2 regions of the Sphingobacterium zeae genome follow, and region 1 is predicted to be linked to the other one. Evidence: riboswitches for the same ligand, from Rfam matches in the RefSeq annotation. Region 1 holds a riboswitch; the other holds the start of a gene.
What was found. Region 1 has a riboswitch for S-adenosylmethionine ahead of QE382_RS07375 (5-oxoprolinase). Riboswitches for the same ligand answer to the same signal wherever they lie in the genome.
Positions count from the first base shown of each region.

Region 1 (3,815 bases):
GGAGTCTTTCGCATACCCTCCTCTAAGTGCTGTAAAGGTAGATGCCGAAGCGCCGTTAACTTTTATTCCCTGATAGTAAACTGCCCAGGCGTCTTTGGCATAGCCATCACCCAAATATTCAAACGTTGAAGCAGAAGCCCCTTCCACTTTCTGATTTTTATAAAAAACAGACCAACTGTCCTTGGCGTATTGACCGCCGAGAGGCTGTGTGGTAGCTCCAGCAAATCTATCGTTCTTTTCGCCCCTATAATAGCTGTTCCAATTATCTTTCGCATACCCCCGACCGAGATTTTCAAAGCTCGAAGCGTTTGCCCCATTAATTTCCTTGCCTAAATAGTAGACTTTCCACGCGTCTTTGCTGTAACCATTTCCCAGTGTCTGGAAAGTAGAAGTTGTTACGTTTGACAATGGCTTGCCATAAAAATAAACTTTCCAGGCATCGCTAGCATAACCGTCTCCAAGAAATTGGAAAGTAGATGGGCTGGCATCAGTTAGTATTGACCCTCGAAAATATACTTTCCAGGTATCCTTGGCGTAACCCGAACCTAAAAATTGAAACGAACTGGCGTTGGCGCTTGGAATTTCTTTGCCACGATAATAGATACGTGATCCGATTTTGCTGTAACCATCACCCCGATGTTCCTGAAAGAAAAAAGTAGCAGGATTGGCATGCACTACTTTAGCACAAATAGCCTGTGTGGCAGTAGTCAACAAAAGAAGAACGAGCATGGTTTTAAATGGGACTTTTGACATCATATAGGGCATCGGGTTAAATTTGAAAGCAAATGATCATATGTTACTCTTGTTAATGAGACCCAATAATCACAATAAAGTTTAGTCATCAATTAATTATTTATTTCTTGGAACTAATGCGATTGAAAATAGAAGGTCATTATTTCGCATGCTTATGTCTTCAACTAAATTCCAACCGTTTAAGCGCTCACGCTGCGGTTATAAAGATAATAGTTTTTATGAAATTGTCGACTCCGACGAAAAAGCGATTGTCCTGTCAGATCTTTGTCAATACGAACGGTCAAACTCGGAATATTTGGTCAAGTCGTATTTTTTTTGTATATTGCTGGTTATGAGTTTTAAAGAAAAATTAGAGAACTGGCGCACGTCAATCAATCGCGCCGGTAGTGGTGAGGAATTGTATATTTTGCTTTTGAACTACAAAAAGTTTATCAATAAAAATTGGATGGACGATTTTGGCGATCCAGGCAACTGGAAATCGGAATTAAATCAGGTCATCAGCAAAGTAAGAATGAAAGTGGATGTGGCAGAAATTCAAAATTGCGACGATCTCTCGTCCTACAAAGACGACGCTCGGCAAACAGCCCATTCGCTCAATCATACATTAAGATATCACCACTCATTGACAAAAGAGTAGGCTAGGCCTACTCTTTTTTGTCTATAAAGCAGCATTACTGTAAAGGGATCAGGACATTCTGTTCCAAGCGAACAGGTACCTGCTTCACCGAAGTAAAACCATCTTCTTTGGAAATAATATTAGAAAGATCAAGCCCCCTTTTTGAGAACGTACTGATTAAAGCTGTTCTGAAAGTAGCTTTCGATGATCCCCAGCCTTGTCCTAAGATGGTGTCGTTGTTGAGCTGGATCAGTTCATCTGTGGAGTAATAACTGAACTTTTCCAGTAAATGTTGGTAAAGATTTGTTGTAGTAGCCATACAATTTAAAAATTTAAAGGATTAAACCATAAACTGTATCCAGATCTTATTGGGAAAATAATCGTTTTGCGACGTTTATTTTGGTCGAAACCCGTATTAATTTACCACCGCGGTGCCTCCACTCGGTTGGTATTGCATCATGCAATTCTGAATACTCTACAAATATAGTAGATTATTTTTTATAATAAAATTTTTTTTGTTTTTAGGGGTAAATGACCTTTAGCAACAGAAATAGGAAGGTCAAAGCGAGGCGCGGTGTTGACTGTGATTTGGTTATAAAGCGGTTAGCTGGATGGGAAATTTATCATGTTACTGTAATCTCATCGAAAATACTTTAAAAAGCAGAGATAACACAATACTTTTGCGCCATGAATAGAATTGCGGAAATTAATGAATACATTGCTGCTGAACGCGAAGTATTATTGCAACACCCTTTATACCGTAAAGTCAAAACGATCAAAAATTTACGTTCTTTTACCGAAGGGCATGTGTATGCTGTATGGGATTTTATGTCTTTATTAAAAGCTTTACAGATTAAATTGACCTGTACCACACTTCCATGGTTCGCCAGTGAACATCCTTCAACGCGCTATTTGATTAATGAAATTGTATTGGCAGAAGAGTCGGATGAATATATCGATGGACGCCGATTAAGCCATTTTGAGATGTATCTCGACGCAATGTCCGCTATGGGAGCCGACCTCCATCTGATCAATAAGTTTATTGCCAATGCCAAAAAATCGGATAATATATTCGATGCTATAGCATTGACAACATTGGATAAGCGAATCAAAGATTTTCTGAATTTTACATTTGAAGTGATTGCCGAAGGCAAAGTGCATAAAATTGCGGCGGCATTTACCTTTGGACGTGAAGACCTCATTCCCGGAATGTTTACCTCTATTTTAGAAGAAATTAAAGCGAATTTCCCTACAGCCAATTTAGACAGTTTTATTTATTATTTTCAACGCCATATTGATTTAGATGGCGACGAACATGGTCCATTGGCGATGCAGATGATAACAGATCTTGCGAAGGACGATGAGGTTAAATGGACGGAAATGAAGGAGATTAGTAAAGTTGCGCTGCAAAAAAGAATTCAACTGTGGAATGCAATTGAAGATTCCTTATATGGATAATACGTTAAGCAGATCTTTGAGAACGGCCTTTCAGATCATGATCTGAAAGGCCGTTCTATGTAGATTATAACAAGTCTTTATTTATCCGTTATCTTGTAAGATCGCGCACGAGCTGTTTATTGAAATCGCGTTCTTTCGAAAGCCAGTCGATTACTTCAAAAAGTCTGGCGATTGATAGGCTGGATTGGGATAGGTATAGAACCCTTCTCCGGTAGCGACGCCTAATTTGTTCTTGTCTATAAAATGTTCTTTGAGATAGGCTACAGTTTTGATCTTTATGGGATCATTGGTTGCCTCGGCACTCATTTTGTTAATATTATAGGCAGTTGTGATGCCAACGATATCGAGTATGCCAAAGGGGCCTGTTGGCGCTCCCGTGGCAACCATCCAAGTCTTGTCGATCGTTTGGGCATCGGCTACTTCGTTGACCAAAAGATCCGTTGCTGCCGATAGTAGCGGAACAAGTAAGGAGTTTACAATATAGCCAGGCTGCTCCTTATGCAGTGGCAGTGCAACCATCCCAATGGATTTTGAAAAGTTGACCACCTGCTCAAATACTGTTTTGTCTGTGCCTGGATGGCCCATAATTTCTGCTGTATTGTGCTTCCAGATCTCATTGGCAAAATGTAGGGCCAGGAACTTCTCCGGACGGCCAGTTTCTTGGGCAAACTGACTTGGTAGTAGGGTGGAAGAGTTTGTTGCAAAAATGGTTTTCTCCGGAGCGACTTTCGCTAACTCCTGATAGAAACCTATTTTAATGGCAGGGTTTTCGGGAACGGCTTCGATCAGAAAATCTGCGTTCGCTACTGCCGAAGCAAGGTTTGAATCGTAACTGAGCCTGTCAAAGGTTGAAGCCAGTTGTTCCTTACTCGCATGAAGATCTTTCTCGAATGCCTGCGCCATAAGATCAAATTTAGCTTTTGCTTTTTCAAGTACCTCATCGTTGATGTCATATACGGTGACATCATAGCCATGAAAAGCAGCTTGG
Region 1 covers NZ_JAUTBA010000001.1:1,765,566-1,769,380, forward strand. The annotation lists gene QE382_RS07365 (DKNYY domain-containing protein) at 1-756, opposite strand, end outside; gene QE382_RS07370 (hypothetical protein) at 1,085-1,390, shown strand; gene QE382_RS07375 (5-oxoprolinase) at 1,425-1,688, opposite strand; SAM-I-IV-variant riboswitch at 1,755-1,848, opposite strand; gene QE382_RS07380 (DUF3050 domain-containing protein) at 2,057-2,827, shown strand; gene QE382_RS07385 (3-hydroxyacyl-CoA dehydrogenase) at 2,978-3,815, opposite strand, start outside.

Region 2 (3,815 bases), 760 kb from region 1:
CAGGTAGTCCGATTCACTCGGTAGACAAGCAAATAATATCGGTAAACCCTATCCTTCGCTGATCGCTTTTACAGCGGATAGGATCATGCGAGCTAATTTTGAATCTTCTGAAACATATCGTAGGAAAATAACATCGAATCAAAATAAAAACCTAAAAAATACATAGTATTCAAAACAAATAAAATGTATACTATAAATATTAAGCATAATATTTGTATTTTTACACCGAAAATTAGTAAACTGATTGATGAGCATTGAATCGTTAAAGAAAAGATTCTACCTTTTTTATACCCATATTATCCGATTCATCCGGGGTGAACACACTGGCGATGCTTTGCGAAATGTATCAATCAGCATTTTGCCCAGTTTGGGGATCTATGTGTTGGGCACGCCGGCAAATGTGGCCATCGGTATTGGGGTGGGATCATTATTGACTACATTAACTGATCCTCCAGGTAATCGGAAAGATAAATTTTCTTCTGCTCTTGTCTGTATTCCCACTTTCTTTGTTTCTTCGCTTCTTACAGCATTTCTTTTTCCTTTTCATTGGCCGCTAGTTATTTTATTGAGTTCCGCAGGCTTTATCTGCACTTTTTATGGGGTTTTCGGCCCCCGTTATGCCGCAATCGGAAACATGACATTGATTCTGATGAGCTTTGTCATCGGCATGGCCCCTCAGCATCCACTTTCAGTGAGCTTGCAAATTACTGCAGGCGCCAGCATCTATTATTTCTTTAGTCTATTACAGGTTCACATACACCCCTATCGCTCTTTAAAACACGCTATGGCCAATGGGTTTCACGGTTTATCTGAATTTCTATTGATACGCTCTGAATCTTACGATCCGGATATTCCGCTGGATTTGACTTACAGCCGCGTCGGAAAAATTTATGGCCAGATCAGCGAACAACAGGAGCAAATCAGATCACTCTTATTTAGGGAAGAAAAAATCATAAGCCAACGCTGGCACAAAAGCAACTATTGGCTTAGTCAAGTCTATGGGTTAATTGATTTACACGAATTAATTATTGCACTGGATCATGATTATGATGCCATTCGAAAAAATTTGATAGATACTGGTAGCCTTCCGCTAATTCGTCGTAGCATAACATTACTGGCCCTGGAAATCGATAGTTTTTCGCAGCCTAATAAAAGGTTTCGCTATGCTGAACAGCTCTACGATAACCACGTTAAAATCTGTATGCTGCTTTCGGATCTAAAGAAAATTCAAGAACAACAAACCGCCCCAGCAGATGGTATTCTAGCTTCCATCATCCACAATATCGAAGCTATTATTGAAGTTCTCAAACGGATTCAAATTGCTTTTTTTCAGAATCAAGAAATCAAAAACAAAATTGACGCCAATGAGTATCAGCAATTTATCAGTCGTCCTTTGCGTAATCTAAGTGACATCAAGAGCAGACTCCATCTCCATAATCCACTTTTCCGCTTTGCACTCCGGATGGCCGTTCTATTCGGAACGGGTGCATTGATAGGTATTTCTTTCTTGGATTTTAAATATACCTATTGGATCTTACTCACTATTGCCATTGTTGCAAGACCCGCATTTTCAATGACCAAAACACGCAATATAGAACGCATACTAGGTACATTTTCGGGAATTGCCGTCGGAATACTCTGTTTGGTCTCCATTGATTTTCTGCCCGCTCTTCTTCTAATTGCCGCTACTGGACTATTTGGATTCTTCTTGTTCAACCGATCAAACTATATGGTCAGTGTGATCTTTATTACGCTGGGCATAGTCATTGCATTAAACTTATTTGAAGGAAATATTAATATCATTTTGGGCAGTAGAATAATTTTTACTTTAGTAGGTGCGCTGCTGGCAATAGCGGGTTATTTCTTGATACCAGTGCGCCAAAGCACGAGTATGGTCCACTTAGCAAAAGAGGTCGCATTATATAACCACCATTATTTTCAAATTATCAACAAACGCCTTTCCGACGATCTGCAAAGTTCTTTCGACATTCGGCTCGCTCGAAAAAAGGCACAGACAGCCATGGCTCTCTTTTCCGAAGCAATCAATCAAATGAAAAAAGAACCTGAGCACAAATGGGTCGACTGGTCTCATATCCATCATTTTCAAGCACTCTCCTATCGCATCAATTCACATTTGGTTGGTCTCTCCATATCCTTAGGTCGAGAGGCGAATCACGAAATACAGCAGGGTATCCACGGTAGGATTGATGCTTTGAAACCTCTTTTAACCGATTTAGATCAGCTTGCTGAAAATATCAACTTTACTAAAACATAAGGCCAAACGATGCATTTATGTATCGCTATTGGATAACGAATATGCGATTACAGCTAAGGAGGCAGTTCTCTTTTAACTAAAAAAAACGTATTTCTTTTGCATTGATAAAAAAGAAGTTTATATTTGTGTCGTCTTCGAAAGAAGATTTCTAATCAACACCTTCCTTAATCAGTAGGTCTTGATTTATAAAGAAGTGGCGAGAGACTGGCTCAATGACCCACTGGCAACCTTCAATTTGCTTGAAAAGGTGCCAATTCCTGTCCAAAATAATATCGTTTTGGAGCATATAAATGATATAAGACAATGCTTATTAAATTACTGAAATCCATTAAAAATTCAGGTTCAATAGAACTGAACCTTGCGAACAGCAAAAGTGTACTACATCGTAAAAAAGTATCGATGCGAATGCGTATGCATACACACTTCCCTGCTTGTTAAAAATCATTTCCTTTTTCCTTGGATAACGATTTGACAGACCTTCGAAGTAGGTGTGTATGCTTCTCTTTTACCTTTACAAATTCTTTTTTGAAACCTTAAAATCTGATATATTATGTCTTCTAACAAAAATTTAAAATTCGAAACACTACAGGTTCATGCTGGCCAGGTCGCTGATCCTACCACAGGATCCAGAGCAGTTCCTATATATCAAACAACATCTTTTGTATTTGAAAATGCAGAACATGGAGCCAATCTATTCGCGTTAAAGCAGTTTGGAAACATTTATACCCGGATCATGAATCCAACTACGGATGTATTTGAACAACGGATTGCAGCTTTAGAAGGTGGCATTTCAGCAGTCGCAGTTGCATCTGGTCAGGCAGCGCAGTTTATTGCATTAAATAATATTCTTGAAAACGGCGACAATTTTGTTGCAGGGTCCAACTTATATGGAGGCACATTCAATCAATTCAAAGTTTCATTCAAACGGCTAGGTATTGAAGCTCGTTTTGCAACCGATGCTGAAGCTGATAAAATAGAAGCGCTCATTGATGATAAAACTAAGGCTATCTATGTCGAAACAATCGGAAACCCGAGTTTCAATATTCCTGATTTTGAAAAAATCGCCGCTGTAGCGAAGAAATACGATTTGCCATTAATTGTTGACAACACATTTGGAGCTGGGGGTTATTTATTTAAACCATTAGAGCATGGGGCAAACGTAGTCGTTGAATCGGCAACGAAATGGATTGGGGGGCATGGAACCAGCATTGGTGGCGTCATCGTTGATGGGGGTAACTATAACTGGGGGAATGGGAAGTATCCACAATTTTCTGAACCATCCGAGGGTTATCATGGATTGGTGTTTTCAGATGTTTTTGGTGAAAATGGCCCATTTGGCAATATACAATTTGCAATTCGCGCGCGTGTAGAGGGATTAAGAGATTTCGGACCAGCGCTCTCTCCTTTCAATTCATTCTTGTTGTTACAAGGCCTTGAAACATTGTCTCTACGTGTACAACGGCATATCGACAACGCGTTGGAAATAGCTAGATGGCTTGAGGCCCATCCTCAGGTCGAAAAAGTAAATTATCCAGGATTA
Region 2 covers NZ_JAUTBA010000001.1:2,528,744-2,532,558, reverse strand. The annotation lists gene QE382_RS10505 (FUSC family protein) at 248-2,275, shown strand; SAM riboswitch class I at 2,456-2,568, shown strand; gene QE382_RS10500 (O-acetylhomoserine aminocarboxypropyltransferase/cysteine synthase family protein) at 2,826-3,815, shown strand, end outside.
Region 2: it holds a riboswitch for S-adenosylmethionine, as region 1 does, so the genes downstream of both, QE382_RS10500 (O-acetylhomoserine aminocarboxypropyltransferase/cysteine synthase family protein) here and QE382_RS07375 (5-oxoprolinase) in region 1, are expected to answer to the same signal.